DNA from 4 places in the Micromonospora sp. NPDC093243 genome. Region 3 is predicted to be linked to each of the others. Evidence: riboswitches for the same ligand, from Rfam matches in the RefSeq annotation. Region 3 holds a riboswitch; each other region holds the start of a gene.
The links. A riboswitch is a leader RNA that binds a small molecule or an ion and turns the genes downstream of it on or off. The one in region 3 is predicted to bind cyclic di-AMP.

Region 1 (4,205 bases), on a different contig from region 3:
TGGTGGACACGGCGGGCGCGATCACCAGGTCGGCCCGGTCCCGCGACGGCAGGGTGGCGCCGAGTTCCCCGGCGGCGCGCAGGTTCGGCGTGAGCAGCAGCAGCACCAGCCCGACCATCACCGTCGTGATGAGCAGCTTGACCAGCACCCAGCGGTGCCGTAGCAGTCCCCACGGGGTGAGCAGCGCGCTGGCCACGCCCACCAACCAGACCAGCATGCTGAGCGGGGCGAAGAGGGCAGTGCCGATCAGCGCGGCGACCGGGTAGACCACCGCCGGGTCGGCGCCCCGCTGCACGGAGATGCCGAGGGTGAGCAGGACCAGGTCGGTGCCGAGCCACCCGAGCGAGGTGACCAGGTGCAGCGTGAGCAGCGCCTTGCGGGTGCGTGGCGGTATCCGGGTCATGCCGCCGATGCTGCCCGCGCGGGCCCGTCGATTCGTCCGGCGACCGACGACACCTCGGCTACGTCCGGTGACGTAGCGCGGCCGGTGGCGACGCTCCGGCGTGCGTACGCCGGGCGGCCCGTGGTCCGGACCGCCCGGCGGGCCGGGTCAGTAGACCGATAGGTGCACGTGGTTGGTGTGATCGCTGGACGGGTCTCCGCCCGCCCCGCTGTACGACTTCCAGCCGCTGCTGGGCAGCCAGATCTGCCGATACCAGATCACGTAGAGCACGGCGAGCCGGTCGGAGTTGCGGATGAAGTACGCCGCCAGGTTGTTGCCGTAGGTCTTGTCTCCGCCGGTGGCGTCGCCGCCGAAGCCGCTCTTCTGCGCGGCGAAGTCGCAGGCTCGACCCTTCGGGTGCTCGCCCGAGCCACCGTTGCGGTGGCAGGAGACGTACCGGGTGAAGCCGGCCGCCTTGGCCTGGTTGAGCGCGTGCAGCGTGCGCGGGGTGATGCAGCCGCTGGCCGGGGTGGGGTCGTTGACGCTGCACGACTCCGAGGGCCAGGAGCCGTCGGAGTTGCGCCGGGCCGGAGTGGCCGTCGCGGTGGAGGTGCCCCGGTTGGAGACGTCCGCGGCCCGGGTGGCGTTGTTGTTGGCCACGGTCAACGCGCGCTCGGCCTGCTCCTTCCGCTTGGCCATCACGGTGACCTGCTTGCGCTGCTCGCGGATCTCGCCGTCCAGCGCGGCCCGGGTCCGGTTCGCCTCGTCCCGGGTGGCCAGCAGCTCGCGCAGCACCCGGTCCTCGTTGGCGGCCACCGCGTCCAGGGCGGCGGCCCGGTCCATGAAGCCGTCCGGGGAGCCGCTGTTGAGCAGCGCCGACATCGCGCCGAGCCGGCCGGTGCGGTAGGCCACGCCGGCGATCTCGCCGACCTTGCCGCTACGCACGCTCAGCTCGGCCTCGGTGGTCTTCAGCTCGGTGCCGAGCTGCTGCTGGCGCTTCACCGACCGGTCGAGTGCGCTCTTCGCGTCGAGGTAGCCCTTGCTGGCCGCCTCGAGCTGAGCCCGCAGTGCGGGGGTGCCGCCCTCTTCGTCCTGCCCGGGGGCCGCCGCGAGCTGACCGGCCGGGGGAGCGGCCCCGGCGGCGGTGCCGGGGGCGATCGCGACGCCGAGGGCGAGCGTCGCGACGATCAGGGCCGCCATTCGGGCGGCGCGTCGTCGTACGGGTGCCACTGGTGGCATGCACATGTCCTTCCGTCAGCCGCCGACCGGGTTAGCTGACGGGTTCGGGACGGAAGATCCCTACCGCTGACGCGGATGCACCCCACGAACGTGGTTCCCCGGCTCGCCGTGTGGCGATTAGGCGACGGTCACCGCCGGCGCCGATGGGCGCCGCCTGGCGGAGGCCGGGACCGAGCCTACCGGTGCCAGGGCGACCTGTGCAGCAGAAGTGACGGAGGGTGTTGCTGTGGTTACCGGAAAATCCGGCGTAAGCGGACGATAGCCACCTTGAATTAAGACTGCCCTCATCACCACTCCACCGGCCCGCAGGCCCCGGAGGTAGCTCCGGGCTCGATCTGCAAGGTGGCGTGCTCGATGTGGAAGTCCTCGCTGAGCGCCGTCCGGGCGGCGGCGAGCACCGCGCCGACGTCGGCCCCGGGCGACATGGTGAGGTGCGCGGAGGCCACCTCCATGCCCGAGGTGAGCGTCCAGACGTGCAGGTCGTGGACGCCGGCCACGCCGGGCACCTCGACCAACCGGTCGTGCACGGCGGTCACCTGCAGGTGCTCCGGGGCGGCCTGGACCAGGATGCGGACCGCGGCCCGCCCGAGCCGCCAGGTGCGGGGCAGGATGAACACGCCGATGGCCACCGCGACCAGCGGGTCGGCCCACCACCAGTCGGTCACCGCGATGAGCGCCGCCGCGCCGATCACGCCGAGCGAGCCGAGCAGGTCGCCGAGCACCTCGAGGTAGGCGCCCTGCAGGTTGATGCTCTCCCGGGCGGCCGAGCGCAGCAGCGCGAAGGCGCCCAGGTTGGCGAGCAGGCCCAGCGTGGCCACCACCAGCACCGGACCGGCCAGCACCTCCGGCGGGTCGCCGAAGCGGCCGACTGCCTCGACCACCACGTAGACCGCGACGCCGGAGAGCAGGACGGCGTTCGCCAGCGCGGCGAGCACCTCGAGCCGGTAGAGGCCGAAGGTGCGTTGCGGATCCTGGTTGGCGTGCCGGCTGGCGGTGATCGCGGCGAGCGCCATGCCGATGCCGAGCACGTCGGTGAACATGTGCCCGGCGTCGGAGAGCAGGGCCAGCGAGCCGGTGCGGAACGCGGCCACGGCCTCGACCACCATCAGGCCGCTCAGCAGGGCGAAGGCCGCCCAGAGCCGGCCACGGTGATGCTGCGCGGCGTTCGCCACCGACCCGTGGTGGTCATGACCTGCGCCCACCAACTCACCCTCCGCCGACGGTCCGGACCGGTCAAATATATGCTCACATTGCTATGTGTGCAAGTAATTGACCGCGCTCAGTGGCGGCCGTGCCGCGCACGATGTCAGCCGGTCGGGTCGATCGTGGTGAGCCGCTGGGTGGCCCGGGAGAGCGCCACGTAGAGCGTCCGGACGCCCGAGCCCGGGTCGGCCCGGATCTCGCTCGGCGCGACCAGCACCACCCCGTCGTACTCCATGCCCTTGGCCTCCAGGCTGGTCACCACCTGCAGCCGGGGAGCGTTGAGCGCGCCGAGCCAGCCGGCCACCTCGTCCCGGCGCGGCACCGGCGTGATCACGCCGACCGTCCCCTCCACCTCGCCGAGCAGCGTGGTCACCGCCGCCACGGTGGCGGTCCGCACCTCGGTCGCGGGCACCACCAGCTCGACCGGGTCGACCCCGGTCGAGCGGACCGCGCTCGGCAACGTGAGATCCGGATAGAGCCGGCGGATCTCGGCCGCCGCCACCGCGAAGATCTCTGCCGAGTTGCGGTAGTTGGTGGTGAGGGTGAACTGCTGCCGGCGCCGCCGGCCCAGCGCGTGGTCGCGGGCCCGGGTCAGCTCCGCCGGGTCGCCGGTCCACGCCGTCTGCGCCGGATCGCCGACCACCGTCCAGGACGCCAGCCGGCCGCGCCGGCCGATCATTCGCCACTGCATCGGCGAGACGTCCTGCGACTCGTCCACCACCACGTGCGCGTACTCCCGGTAGTCCTCCGGGCGCTGCCGGGCCGCCTCCCGGGCGGCTCGCTGCCGGTCGGCGAAGGTGCTCAACTCCCGCACCCCGCCGGCGAGCTGGTACGGGTCACGCTTCGCCCGGGCGGGCCGCACCGGCTGGCCGAGCATCGCGTCCAGCTCGTCGAGGAGCGCGATGTCGGCGATGGTCAGCCCCTCGGCGTCCAGCGTCCGGTACGCCGCGTCCAGCAGCCGGATCTCGCCGCCGGCGAGGATGCCGCCGGCGTAGCGGCGCAGCCGCTCCGGGCGGGCCAGCCAGCCCAGCACGTGCCGCGGGTGCAGCCGTGGCCACCAGGCCTTCAGGAACTCCCGGAACTCCGGTCGCTCGGCGATCTCGTCCTCGAAGGCGCGCTGCTCCGGCAGCCGGCCGATGCCCAGCCGGCGGGCCTGCGCCCAGAGGGCGGCGAAGACGCCGTCGAAGCCGGCCCGGCGCACCTCGTTGCGGCGCGCCCCCCGGTGCAGCGCGCGCTCCCGGATCCCGTCCAGCTCCCGGCGGTCCAGCCGGAGCAGCGTGCCCCGGTAGAGCAGTCGCAGCTCGGTGGGGCCGTCCGGCACGGCGTCGCGCACCGCCCGCTCCAGCACCCGGCGCATCCGCAGCGAGCCCTTCACCGAGGC
Region 2 (4,205 bases), 460 kb from region 3:
CCCAGGAGCGGCCCGGGAACTCCAGGCGGTAACCGAACCACTCCATCACCATGTGGCTGGTGACCACGACCGGCACCGTGAGCAGCAGACAGAGCCAGAACCGCCGCCGGAACATCTCCGGGTCGTGCCCGGCGTGCTTGTCGTGCCCGCCGTGACCCGCAGGCCCGCCGCGCCCGGCCCGCCCGGCGTCGCTGTCGTCGCCGGCCCGGCCGTCGTGCCCGGGCTGGCCGTCGTGCCCGGCCTGCCTGTCGTGCCCCGCCGGCCCGGCGTGGCTGTCGTGCCCGGTCGGTTCGGCCTGGTTCTCGCGGTCGGCCGGCGCGCCGTGGTCGTCGGGCTCCGCCGGCCCGGCGTGGCCGTCGTGGGCCGGCCGGCCGGCGGGTCCACCGCGCCCCGGACGACCGCGCCGCGGCGGAGCGGGCGCGGAGGTGCCGTGATCCGGCTCCGGCGATCGCGGGTGCACGGGCATGCCTCCACCATGCCCGCCCGGCCGGCCCGGCGGGCACCTTCACCGGCATGCGGTGCCCCGACACCGCCCCACGCGAAGGGCGGCGTCGGCCGGACCTGGTTAGCATTCCGACGATGGCTCTCCGGATCCCGCACCGTCCGGCCCGACCGCACCGTCGGGCATCGTCCGCCGCCCGCGGCCGGAACCGGCCGGGCCCCGCGCTCACGGCGGGTCACCGTCGCACCACCCTGGCGCCATCCGAGGCGCCTACCCCGGTGGTCGTCCGGCGGCGCTGAACCGTTCGCCCCGCCGGTACGTACCCCGCCTCGGATTCGTTGGGAGACTCGCATTGGGCGCCGACCACACCCGTCCCGCTCCGTCCACCCCGCCCCGGGTGCGACGGATCCTCGTCGCGACGGTGGTCCCCCTCGTCCTCGCCACCGTGGTGGCCGCTCTGGTGCTCTGGCCCTGGAACTCGCCCGAGCCGGAGGCCGGTGCCGACGTGCCGCGCTACCACGGCACGGTCACCCGGGTGGTGAGCGAGTCCTGCCCGCCCGCGCCGGAGGTCCCCGAGGGCGCGCCCGAGACCGGGTCGGAACCCTGCGGCACGGTGAGCGTACGGGTGGACACCGGCCCGGCCGCCGGGCAGCAGGTGCAGACCCCGATTCCGGCCGGTCCGGGGGCGCCACGGGTGGAGGCCGGCGACGAGATCATCCTGGTCGAGCTGACCGATCCGACCGATCCGACGTCGAGCAGCTGGAACATCGCGGAGCACCAGCGGGGCACGCCACTGATCTGGCTGGCCGTCGTCTTCGCCGCCGCCATCGTCGCGTTCGGCCGGTGGCGTGGGGTGGCCGCGCTCGCCGGCCTGGCCGCCAGCTTCGCCATCCTGCTCGCCTTCGTCCTCCCCGGAATCAGCGCGGGCCGGTCACCCCTGCTGGTCGCGGTGGTCGGCGCCGCGCTGATCATGTTCGTGGTGCTCTACCTGACGCACGGGATCACCGCGCAGACCTCGGTGGCCGTGCTCGGCACCCTGGGCAGCCTGGTGCTCACCGGGCTGCTCGGCACCCTGGCCACCGCCGCCACCCACCTCACCGGTTTCGGCAGCGAGGAGGCCACCACGCTGTCGATGTTCCAGGCCGACGTGGACCTGCACGGCCTGCTGCTGGCCGGCATCATCATCGGCTCACTCGGCGTGCTCGACGACGTCACGGTCACCCAGGCGGCCACGGTCACCGAGTTGGCCCACGCGAACCCGGGCCTGTCCCGCCGCCAGCTCTACCGTGCCGCGACCCGGGTCGGCCGGGCGCACATCGCCTCGACGGTGAACACCATCGTGCTGGCGTACGCCGGCGCCTCGCTGCCCCTACTGCTCCTGCTGACCGCCGACTCCCGCGGGGTTCGCCAGATCCTCACCAGCGAGTTCCTGGCCCAGGAGATCGTCCGCAGCGCGGTCGCCACGCTGGGCCTGATCGCCGCCGTACCGCTGACCACCGCGCTGGCCGCGCTGGTGACCACGGCCGGTCACCACGGACCGCCGGAACGCACCGGCGACGACCCTCCCGCCACCCCGGCCGCCCGGCCGGCGCCGGACCGGGCCGAGGCGCTGGAGGCGCTCGGTGCGGGTCGGCCCGGTCCCGCCGGAGATCCGGAACCATCCCCCGCCACCCGGAAGTGGTGGCCCGACCCGGACAGGAGCACAGACAGCGCATGGTGACACTCCGCAGCGTGATCAGGCGGGTCCCACGACCTGACGACCACGTCACTGATCACCCAGCGCAATGGCGAAATGACGGTTTTAGTCGGCATCCGGACGTAGATCCCCGGGTCGACTCTCAGGTAACCTCGCTGCCGGTTACCGACGAAGGCGCGCAGCGGCGCCTGCGGTACCACCGCCCAATCGCCAAGGGGCGAACCGGGAACCCAGGTACCCGGGGTGAATCCGCGCCAGCGGTAGGGGCCACTTCCGCCCCGAACCCGTCAGCTAACCCGGTCGGCGGTCGATGGAAGGGAACACTGTGACGGCACCCCTACGCCGCTGGTTGACACCTGTGGTGGCCGTGTTCGCCGCGTTGGCCGTGCTCGCCGGGCCCCTCCCGGCGTCCGCCGCGCCCAAGCCGAACACCCCCTCCGGGCATGAGGAGGACGGCGAGCCCAAGCTACTCAACGACGTGATCGAGGCGACCAACCGCAGCTACTCCTCGGCCAAGATCAAGCTAGAGAAGTCCAAGAAGCGTCAGCTGGAACTCGCCCTCGAGGTGAAGCGGGCGCAGGACGAGCTGGACGCGCTGGCCCCGCAGGTCGGCCAGATCGCCGCCCAGTCCTACCGCACCGGGCGGATCGGCGCGATGGCCGTGCTGCTGGAGAGCAAGGCGCCGGACTCGTTCGTCCAGCGCGCCGCCGGTCTCGACGAGCTCAACCTGGTCAACGGGCAGAAGCTCGCCAAGGTCAACGCCATCAAGAGCCGCGCCGAACTGGCCAAGCTCGCGATCGACGCCGAGGTACGCGAGCAGCAGAAGCAGACCGCCGTGATGGCCAAGCAGAAGCGCGACGCGGACAAGGCGCTGGCGCTGGTCGGTGGGAAGGGCTTCACCGGGGGCCTGGTCTCGGCCACCTCGCCGGTCGCCCGGATCGGCCCGGGTCGGACCGCCGACGGGGACTGGAAGCCCCAGTCGTGCTCCGAGGATGACCCCACCACCTCCGGCTGCGTCACCCCGCGCACCTTGCACGCGTACAAGGAGGTCAAGCGGGCCGGCTTCAACCGGTTCGTCGGCTGCTACCGCTCCGGCGGCCCGTGGGAGCACCCGAAGGGCCGCGCCTGTGACTGGTCACTGCAGAAGAGCGGCTTCGCGCCGTGGCACAACAACGACACCAGGATGTACGGCAACAACGTGGCCGCGTTCCTGATCCGTAACGCCGACCGGCTCGGCATCTACTACGTGATCTGGAACAGGCAGATCTGGTTCCCGGCGACCGGTTGGAAGTCCTACAGCGGGCCCTCCAACCACACCGACCACGTGCACATGTCGCTGCTCTAGCGACATCCGCACGACAGGGCCGCTCCGCGCTCGCGGGGCGGCCCTTCGCGTACCTCTGGCGGGCTGACCGCACACGGCCGGCGGGCCGGGGGTCGGCCCCTGCTAGGCGGCCGCCGGCGCGTCGAGGCCCACCGGGGCGATGGATCCCCCCGCCGGCACCTCGGCGACCTGGCGCACCTCACCCGCGGCTAGCCGGTACGACATGCCAACCACCGCGCACCGACCACCGGCAACCTCGGTGGCCAGCACCGCGGAGTTGCCGAGCAGGGCCTCGACGGTCTGGGCGATGTGGATGTCCACGATCCCGTTGATGTCGTCCACACCCTCGGCGGCGGCCCGGCGGAGGCTGGGCACCACGGCGTCCACCACCGCACCGAGGTGTCCCGGCGGCGGGGTGCCGGTGGCGACCGCCTCCCGGGCCGCCTGCACCGCGCCGCAGGAGTCGTGCCCGAGCACCACCACCAGCGGGACGCCCAGCACGCTGACCGCGTACTCGACGCTGCCCAGCACCTCCGGACCGGCGGTGTGCCCGGCGGTGCGGACCACGAAGAGATCACCCAGGCCGCGATCGAAGATGATCTCGGCGGCGAGCCGTGAGTCGGCGCAGCCGACGATCACCGCGAACGGATGTTGCTCGGCGGCCACCTCGGCCCGGCGCTCGACGTCCTGGTTCGGGTGGCGCGGCGCGCCCGTGACGAAGCGCTGGTTGCCCGCCCGCAGCT
Region 3 (4,205 bases):
CTCGCTATGGTGGTCCGATGCTGCTCTCCGACCGCGACCTGGTCACCGAGATCAAGGCCGGCACGCTCGGGTTGGAGCCGTTCGAGCCCACCCTGGTGCAACCGTCGAGCATCGACGTACGCCTCGACCGGCTCTTCCGGGTCTTCAACAACCACCTCTACACCCACATCGATCCGGCGATGCAGCAGGACGACCTGACCTCGGTGGTCGAGGTGCCCGACGGGGAGCCGTTCGTGCTGCACCCGGGGGAGTTCGTGCTCGCCTCGACCCTCGAGGTGATCTCGCTCGGCGAGCAGCTCGCCGGCCGGCTGGAGGGCAAGTCGAGCCTCGGCCGGCTGGGCCTGCTGACCCACTCCACCGCCGGCTTCATCGACCCGGGCTTCTCCGGCCACGTGACGCTGGAGCTGTCCAACGTGGCCAACCTGCCGATCACCCTCTGGCCGGGCATGAAGATCGGGCAGCTCTGCATCTTCCGGCTCTCCTCGCCGGCCGAGCACCCGTACGGCTCGGCCGTCTACGGTTCGCGCTACCAGGGCCAGCGGGGCCCGACCCCGAGCCGCTCCTGGCAGAACTGGCGCGCCTGGCCCACCCGCTGATCCCCGCACAGCTCGGCTGACCACAGAGCGCGTCGCCGGTGACGAAGGGCCCGCTCCGGCAACGGAGCGGGCCCTTCTCTCAGGTACGCGGGTCAGCCGGGTCGGCCGTAGCTGTGGATCGGGCCGTCGTCGACCTTCTTCATCTTGACCGGTACGCCCGCCTGGGAGGCGTGCACCACCCAGCCGCCGCCGACGTACATGCCGACGTGGTGGATGTCGCTGTAGTAGAAGACGAGGTCACCGGCGCGCAGGTTGGCCCGACTGACGTTCTTGGTCACCCGGCTCTGCTGCGCGGCGTTGTGCGGCAGCGAGACCCCGGCCTTCGCCCAGGCGGCGAGCATCAGCCCTGAGCAGTCGTACGAGTTCGGGCCCTCGGCGCCCCACACGTAGGGCTTGCCGATCTGGGCGCAGGCGAACTTGACCGCGGTGCCGGCGGCCCCGCCCGGATAGCTGGCCGGGCAGGGGGCGGGCCGCAGCGAACCGCCGCCGCCGTTGCCGTACACCTTGATCCGGAGCTTCTGCAGCCGGTCGATCTCGGCGTTGATCTGCTTCTTCTTGGCCGCGAGCTGGGCCTCGGTCCGGGTGAGCTGGGCGACCATCTCGTCGAGCGGCGCCTTCTGCCGGGCCAGCTGATCGCGCAGGTTGGCAACCTGCTGCACGTCCTGCTGCTGGTTGTGGGCGAACCGGTCGAGCAGCTCGAGCTGCCCGACCACCTCGCTCGGGTTCTGGCTGCCGAGCACGGCGTTGATGGTGAGGACGTTCTCGCCCTTGTACGCGCGTACCGCGAGCGCGCTGACCTTGTCCATGGCCTGGTCGACCTGGAGTTGCAGCGGCTTGATCCGGGCACCCAACGCGTCGGCCTGCTTGCGCTTGGCGGCGAGGTCCTGCCGGGTGGCGTTGTGCCGCTCGATGATGGGTTCGAGCTTGTTCCAGTCCTCGTCGATCTGGCGCTCGATCTCGGCGACCGACGGGTCGGCGTGGGCCGCCTTGGCGCCGCCGGTCAGGACGACGGCGACACCGAGCAGTGCGGCGAGAATGAGGGTGAAGCGGGACCAGCGTGGGCGCGGCGCAACCGTCGCCGGGCCGGCTGTCGCCGGCCACCGGGACGGAGGCCGCGGGGCATGGTGGGCCACCGGGCTTCGGGCTCCTTCTTCCTGACCGCCTACCGGGTTAGCTGACGGGTTCGGGCGGGAAGGTAGGCGCCCTACCGCAGTGACTGCGGATTCACCCCGGAAACCTGGGTCCCCGGCTCGCTCGCGAGCGACTCGGCGGTGTCGGACCGTTACCGCCCCGGCTGGACGGAACTGTTGGCGGGCCGACGAATGACCAGAGTAGAGATGGTCGTTATCGATCCGCAACCCATGGGGCCGTGACACTCCGTACCCGGGTCGCGGTGGCGCACCCTCGGTCCGTCATGAAGATTTCCTACCGTGAATGTTGATAGATGGAAAGGTATTGACGCAGTGGTCGCGGCGGGGCCAAGGTGACCCCATCCCTACCCGTCCGACCTGGGGGGTTCGATGCACCGTTCAACCCTGTCGAGGAGCAGACTCGCCCTGCTCACCGCCGCCGTGGTCACGGCCACGACAGCGGTGCCACTCGGTGGCGTCCCGGCCGCGGCCGCGTCGCCCGACGACCGCCAGCAGCAGTACGCCGCCGCGGCGGCGGAGTACGGCGTACCGGAGAACGTCCTGCTCGGCGTCTCGTACCTGGAGTCCCGCTGGGACACCCACGCCGGCACGCCGAGCACCAGCGGCGGCTTCGGTCCGCTGCACCTGACCGACGTCGCGCACGTCACGTCGCAGCCCGCCGGCTTCCATGTCGACGCGCACGAGGACCCACGCGGTGACGAGTCCCGACCGTTCACCGTCACCGCGCCGGCCGGCGCCACCACGAGCAGGAACGCCCCGCTCGCCGCCGCGGTGCAGACCCTGCAGGCCGCCGCCGCGCTCACCGGCGCGAGCGTCGACGCCCTCCGATCCGATCCGGCCACCAACATCCGCGGCGGCGCCGCGCTGCTCGCCGCGTACCAGCGGGAGCTCGGCGGCCCGCTCGGCGCGGCGAGCGACCCGGCCGCGTGGTACGGCGCGGTCGCCCGCTACTCGGGCGCCGACACCGAGGAGACCGCCGCGGCCTTCGCCGACGAGGTGTACGACCAACTCCGCTCCGGTGCGAGCCGCCGCACCGACGACGGCCACCAGGTCACCCTCGCCGCCCGGGCGGTCAGCCCCGACCAGTCCGGGCTGCACCGGCTCGGGCTGCGTCGGGCGGAGCGACCGGACGGGCTGGAGTGCCCGGTCGGCCTCGGCTGCGAGTGGATCCCGGCACCGTACGAGAAGTACGGCCCGGGCGCCGGCGACTACGGCAACCACGACCTGGGCAACCGTCCGGCGCAGCAGAAGCTGGAGTACATCGTCATCCACGACACCGAGGGCTACTACGGCCCCAGCGTCGGGTTGGTACAGCAGGCCGACTACCTGGGCTGGCACTACACGCTGCGTTCGGTCGACGGGCACGTCGCCCAGCACATCAAGGCCAAGGACGTCGGCTGGCAGGCCGGCAACTGGTACGTCAACGCGAAGTCCATCGGCATCGAGCACGAGGGTTTCGCCGGGCACGGCACCTGGTACACCGAGGCGATGTACCGGGCCTCGGCCAAGCTCGTGCGGCACCTGGCGCTGCGGTTCAACATCCCGCTGGACCGGCAGCACATCATCGGGCACGACAACGTCCCGGGCACGGTGGCGTCCACCGTCGCCGGGATGCACTGGGACCCGGGCCCCTACTGGGACTGGTCGCACTACTTCGACCTGCTCCGGGCGCCGTTCCGGACCACCGGCACGGCCCGGACCGGCCTGGTCACCATCGACCCGGACGTCACCACCAACCGGCCGGCCTTCATCGGGTGCAACCAGCAGCCGCCCGGCGTGCCGACCCCGCCGCCGCCGGCCGAGCCCTGCCCGCTGCGCGGCTCGTCCGCGGTGATCCTGCACAGCGCGCCCAGCCACGACGCGCCGCTCGTCAACGACCTCGGTGAGCGGCCGGACGGCACACCGGACACCATGTACATCTCGGACCACGGTGCCCGCGCCTCGGCGGGGCAGACATACGCGGTGGCCGAGGTGCGCGGCGACTGGACCGCGATCTGGTACCTCGGCCAGAAGGCGTGGTTCCACAATCCCGCCACGGCGCGGACCGCGAAGTGGGCCACCGGCTTCGTGGTGACTCCCCGGCCGGGGAAGGCGACCGTGCCGGTCTACGGGCGGGCCTACCCGGAGCAGGCGGCCTATCCGGCCGGGGTGCCCTACCAGACGATCTCGCCGTTGCAGTACACCTTCGCCGCCGGGCAGCGGTACGCCCTCGGCGGGATCGTGCCGAGCGAGTACTACCGGGCGGTCACGTTCGACGGGTCGTCGCCCGGCGACTGGACCGTCATCCGCGGTGACCTGCGGTACGCGCAGATCCAGTTCGGCCACCGGGTCATGTACGTCAACCTGGACGACGTGCTGCTGCTCCCGTCACCGGTCGGCGCGCCCCGCTAGCCGTCGGCGCGGACGCGAGGGCCCCCGGTCGATTCGACCGGGGGCCCTCGTCGTGGCACGGATGGAT
Region 4 (4,205 bases), on a different contig from region 3:
GTCCCCGGCTCACGCCGGCCAGTGCCCTCTTCGTCGCCACCTGGGTGGTCGCCGCCGCGTGGGTCCGCGCCGAACTCTGGGCCGCGCTGCTGTCGGTGGCGTACATCCTGGTCATCACGGCGGCGGCCGACGCCGACGTACGTGGCCGGCGCTCGCCGTGGCGGTCCCGCCCGATGATCTGGCTCGGCGAGGTGTCGTTCGCCTTCTATCTGGTGCACGTCTTCGTGATGATGACCGTGCTGCGGCTGACGGGCGACTGGGGCGTCGGGCTGCCCGGCTGGCGCGGACCGGCGGTGGTGCTCGGCTTCCTGCTGCTGAACCTGGTGCTCGCCGGGCTGCTGCACCGCTACGTCGAGATGCCGATGATGCGCCGGCTCGCGCCGCGCCGGCGGGCCCGCCCGGCCGACACCGCGCCGCCCGCCGCGCCGAGCGCCACGGTCACCGCGCCGCCCGCCGCGCCGCCCGCCACGGTCACCGTTCCGGCGCCGCGCGCGGGCGACGCGGCCCCCGCCGACCAGCCGGCGTACGTCGAGTCGCGCTGAGGCCGTCCACCCTGGTCAGAGCCCTCGGCGCGGCGTCGGCGACACGCCCGTCACCCGATGCGACCCAGCGGCGCCGACGGTAGCGTGGTGCCGTGCCTTCCGTCGCGCTCACCTGTCCCCTGTGGTGGGTCGCGCGATGGGCGGCCCGGCTACTGGCCAGCCTCGCGGTCCTCGGCGCCCTGAGCCTGGGTGCGTCGGCCACCGACGCGCCGGCGCCGGTGGTGGCGCCGGTGGCCGGCCCGGTCGCGGGGCACCACGCCGGCGCCGACGACGCGCTGGCCGCCGAGCAGCGGGTTCCCACCGGCGTTCTGCCCTCCGCAGTGGCCGGTCCGGCCGCACCCCCGCCGGCTGGCACCTCGACCGTGGTGGTCGCCGCGGCCGCCCAGTCGCCGCTCTCGGCCGCGCCGGCCGCCCGGGCTCCCCGGGCCCCACCCGCCGCCTGATCCCACCCGGGCGAGCCGCCCGCCGCCGCGCCTGTCGAACCTCCCCGCCGCGCCCGCTCGGCGAACCGATCCGGCCTGTTCCGCTGTCCCAGCTCGAGGCAGCCCGACAGTGGCCCGCGATCACGCCGGAAGCCCCGCGGTTCCGCACCCGCCTCCGCTGCCCGTTAGGTGCCGTCAATGGAGAAGACCGTCCTCTACCAGTTCCTGATCGAGGTGCCGCAGGCCGCCGCCATCTGGTCGGTCCTGCTGGTGCTGGCCCTCACCGTGCTCACCGTGCTGGTCGCCCGTCCCGAGCGCGACCGGCCGGACGACACCCCGCCCGCCGTCCCGACCGAGCGGGAGCTGGCCGCGGCCGACGCCGCCGACCTGCGCCGCTACGCCGACGAGGTGACCGTCGCGGCTGCCGGGGCCGCGCAGACCGCCCGGCGACGGCGCGCGGACTGGCTGGCCGCTCAGGCCGAGGCCGAGCGGGCCTGGACGGCGTACGACGAGGCGGAGACCGCCGCCCGGCGGTTCGCCGGCGCTGGCGCGTTCGGTTCGCCCAGGACACCGCACACCCCCGCCGAGTACGCGGCCCGGGAGCGGCACCTGCACCGGTCCGCCACGGCGGCGCACTGGCGCGGCGAGCTGACCCTGCGGCAGCTCGGCGACGTGCTGGCCCACCGCGACGGCTGGGATCCCCGGCGGCACCCGGTCGAGCAGGAGGTGCTGCTGGCCCGGGTGATCCGGGACGGCAAGCTGGCCGAGCACCGCGCCGCGGCGCAGCGGGAGCGGTCGGCGTGGCGGGACGCCGAACTGGCCGCCGAGTCGGCCCGGACCCTCGCCGCCGAGGCTTGTGCGGCGGCGGCCCGGCTCCGGCCGGCCCGGGTGCCGGCGCCCCGCCCGTCCGAGGCCACCGGCGCCGCGCGGGCCACCGTCGGGCGCTGGCGGCCGGCCCGGGTGGGCTGATCCGGCGATTGTTCCGTGACCCCGGCCACAGAGCGCCGGAAACGGTCAGCCGGAACAGTCCGCACCAATCTCGCGGGGGTTCCGAGGCCGTTGTCGTCGACCTGTCCGATTGTCGCCCTCCGGTGCCGGCAGAACTGCTCGTCCCATTGAGTCACGCCAGTGTCCGTACGCGCAAAAAAAATTATCATGATCGACGTTTACGCAGGTGGGTAAGGGTTGGCAGGGCCCATACCTACCAGTAATGTCGGCCCGTCCGGTGCGGTAACCGATCGCAAGAGGCGACGCCGCGCCGACCCGCCTAATCGAGTTCCACGAGCCGGGGACCCACATGCAGTTCCGGGGTGAATCCGCGAGCCACGGCCCGCGGTAGGGCGATCTTCCCGCCCGAATCCGTCAGCTAACCCGGTCGGCGGTGTCGGAAGGAGTTCCATCCTCGTGTCATCCGCTCCCACCCCTTGGTCGTCCCCACCCCTCCACGGCACCGCGGTGCCCGCGCTCGCCCGCCCCGTAGCGGCGAGCTGACCCCGGCACCCGCGTCTCCCGCCCGGCCACCCGGGCGTTCCCCTGAGCGGTCCACCACCCGCGGACGAGATCCGCGCGGTCCTGCCTGCCTGTCCTCGGACGCGGGCACGGTGCGTCGCTCTTCCCCTCAGTCGTGGAGGATCCCGTGAAGCACACCCTCAAGCGTCAGCTCCGTCGTCTCGCCACCCAGCGCCCGTTGCAGGTCGCCGCCGCGTCCGCCGCGGCGTTGGTGCTCGCGTCCAGCGCCGGCGCGATGCTGCACAACGGCGACGACAAGCCCGCCACCCAGCACGCCTCGGCCTCGGTGGCCGAACTGCGCAGTGACAGCGTCGCCTCCCGGGGCGACGCCCGGACCAGCCCCTCGACCAGCAGCTCGCCGTCGACCGCCGCGCCGTCGGCCGCCAGCCCGGCGCCCGCGGTCAAGAAGGCCGTCGACCCCGACCTCACCCGCAAGCCGGAGCCGCCGAAGCCGCCGGCGAGCAAGATCCTGGACTACGACTACCAGGCCCAGACCACGTACTTCTACTGCGGCCCGGCCGCCACCCGCAACGCGCTCAGCGCCGCCGGGATCGAGCGCAGCCAGGACGCCCTGGCCACGCAGCTGGGCACCACCGAGATGGGCACCAACTCCGCCGAGGACACCACCCGGGTGCTGAACGCGGTGGTCAAGGGCGACCCGTACCGGACCCGGATGTTCCCGGGCGCGCCCAGCCCCGCCCAGATGGACCGGCTCCAGGCCGACGTGGTGGCCGCGGTCAGCGACGGGCGCGGCGTGGTCGCGAACATCGTCGGCGACGCCACCGACGTCGACGGTGGGTGGCACTCCTTCTCCGGCGGGCACTACATCGCCGTGGTCGGCTACCGGGACAACGGCCGGACCGTGAAGATCGCCGACTCGGCGAACCCGGCGGTGCCGTCGTACTGGATCACGACCATCGACCTGGCGAACTGGATGGCCACGCGCGGCTACTCCGCCTGAGCAACGCAACAGGACATCGGGCGCCGGCTCCCTCAGGGGGCCGGCGCCCGCTGCGTTGGTAGGCGGAATCCCTGTCGGATCCGCTACCTCCGGCTGCCCTCCGCCGACCGGGCACTCGCCCGGCAGCCGGGCCGGTGGCACACTGCGGACCATGGTCGATGACACCGGTACCCGCGCCGACCGCCAGCCCGTCCTGCTGCTGCTGCACGGGCTGGGCGCCACCGGCGAGGTGTGGCTGCCCTGGGCGCCGCTGCTCGAGAGCCGGTGGGCCGGACGGTGGCTCGCCCCGGACCTCGCCGGGCACGGCTGGTCACCGCCGCTGCCGGCGTACTCCTTCGACGCGCTGGCCGAGCGGGTCGCCGCCGCGCTGGCGCCGGGCGACCGGTTGGTCGTGCTGGGGCACTCGTTGGGCGGCGTGGTCGGGCTGGCGCTGGCCGCCAGGGCCACCGGGTTGCCCGTGGACGCGGTGATCGGCCTCGGCATCAAGGCCGTCTGGTCCGAGGCCGAGCTGGACAAGGCCGGCGAGCTGGCGACCCGACCGGTCACCTGGTTCGCCAGCCGGGACGAGGCCGCCCGCCGCTACCTGCGGGTCTCCGGGCTGGCCGGGCTGCTGCCGCCGGACCACCCGGTGACCGAGGCCGGGTTGCGCCAGGTCGACGGGCGCTGGCGGCTGGCCATGGACCCGGGGGCGTTCGCGGTGGGCAAGCCGGACCTGCCCGCCCTGCTGGCCGGGACCGACGTGCCGGTGCTGCTCGCCCGGGGCGAACACGA

Region 1: linked by a shared signal. The riboswitch ahead of ACIP9D_RS27875 (hypothetical protein) and the one ahead of ACIP9D_RS05435 (NlpC/P60 family protein) in region 3 are both predicted to bind cyclic di-AMP.
Region 2: linked by a shared signal. The riboswitch ahead of ACIP9D_RS07655 (hypothetical protein) and the one ahead of ACIP9D_RS05435 (NlpC/P60 family protein) in region 3 are both predicted to bind cyclic di-AMP.
Region 4: linked by a shared signal. The riboswitch ahead of ACIP9D_RS24245 (C39 family peptidase) and the one ahead of ACIP9D_RS05435 (NlpC/P60 family protein) in region 3 are both predicted to bind cyclic di-AMP.

What each region holds. Positions count from the first base shown of each region.
Region 1 covers NZ_JBIVNT010000009.1:190,167-194,371, forward strand. Annotated here, with positions in the region: gene ACIP9D_RS27870 (hypothetical protein) at 1-403, opposite strand, end outside; gene ACIP9D_RS27875 (hypothetical protein) at 551-1,621, opposite strand; cyclic di-AMP (ydaO/yuaA leader) riboswitch at 1,626-1,755, opposite strand; gene ACIP9D_RS27880 (cation diffusion facilitator family transporter) at 1,909-2,823, opposite strand; gene ACIP9D_RS27885 (AAA family ATPase) at 2,928-4,205, opposite strand, start outside.
Region 2 covers NZ_JBIVNT010000002.1:616,340-620,544, reverse strand. Annotated here, with positions in the region: gene ACIP9D_RS07665 (heavy metal translocating P-type ATPase) at 1-466, opposite strand, end outside; gene ACIP9D_RS07660 (YibE/F family protein) at 795-2,162, shown strand; cyclic di-AMP (ydaO/yuaA leader) riboswitch at 2,329-2,460, shown strand; gene ACIP9D_RS07655 (hypothetical protein) at 2,464-3,483, shown strand; gene ACIP9D_RS07650 (carbonic anhydrase) at 3,586-4,205, opposite strand, start outside.
Region 3 covers NZ_JBIVNT010000002.1:151,851-156,055, reverse strand. Annotated here, with positions in the region: gene dcd (dCTP deaminase) at 18-596, shown strand; gene ACIP9D_RS05435 (NlpC/P60 family protein) at 689-1,729, opposite strand; cyclic di-AMP (ydaO/yuaA leader) riboswitch at 1,742-1,877, opposite strand; gene ACIP9D_RS05430 (N-acetylmuramoyl-L-alanine amidase) at 2,117-4,138, shown strand; gene ACIP9D_RS05425 (NlpC/P60 family protein) at 4,205-4,205, opposite strand, start outside.
Region 4 covers NZ_JBIVNT010000007.1:199,288-203,492, reverse strand. Annotated here, with positions in the region: gene ACIP9D_RS24260 (acyltransferase) at 1-542, shown strand, start outside; gene ACIP9D_RS24255 (hypothetical protein) at 635-985, shown strand; gene ACIP9D_RS24250 (hypothetical protein) at 1,163-1,933, shown strand; cyclic di-AMP (ydaO/yuaA leader) riboswitch at 2,219-2,360, shown strand; gene ACIP9D_RS24245 (C39 family peptidase) at 2,589-3,434, shown strand; gene ACIP9D_RS24240 (alpha/beta fold hydrolase) at 3,586-4,205, shown strand, end outside.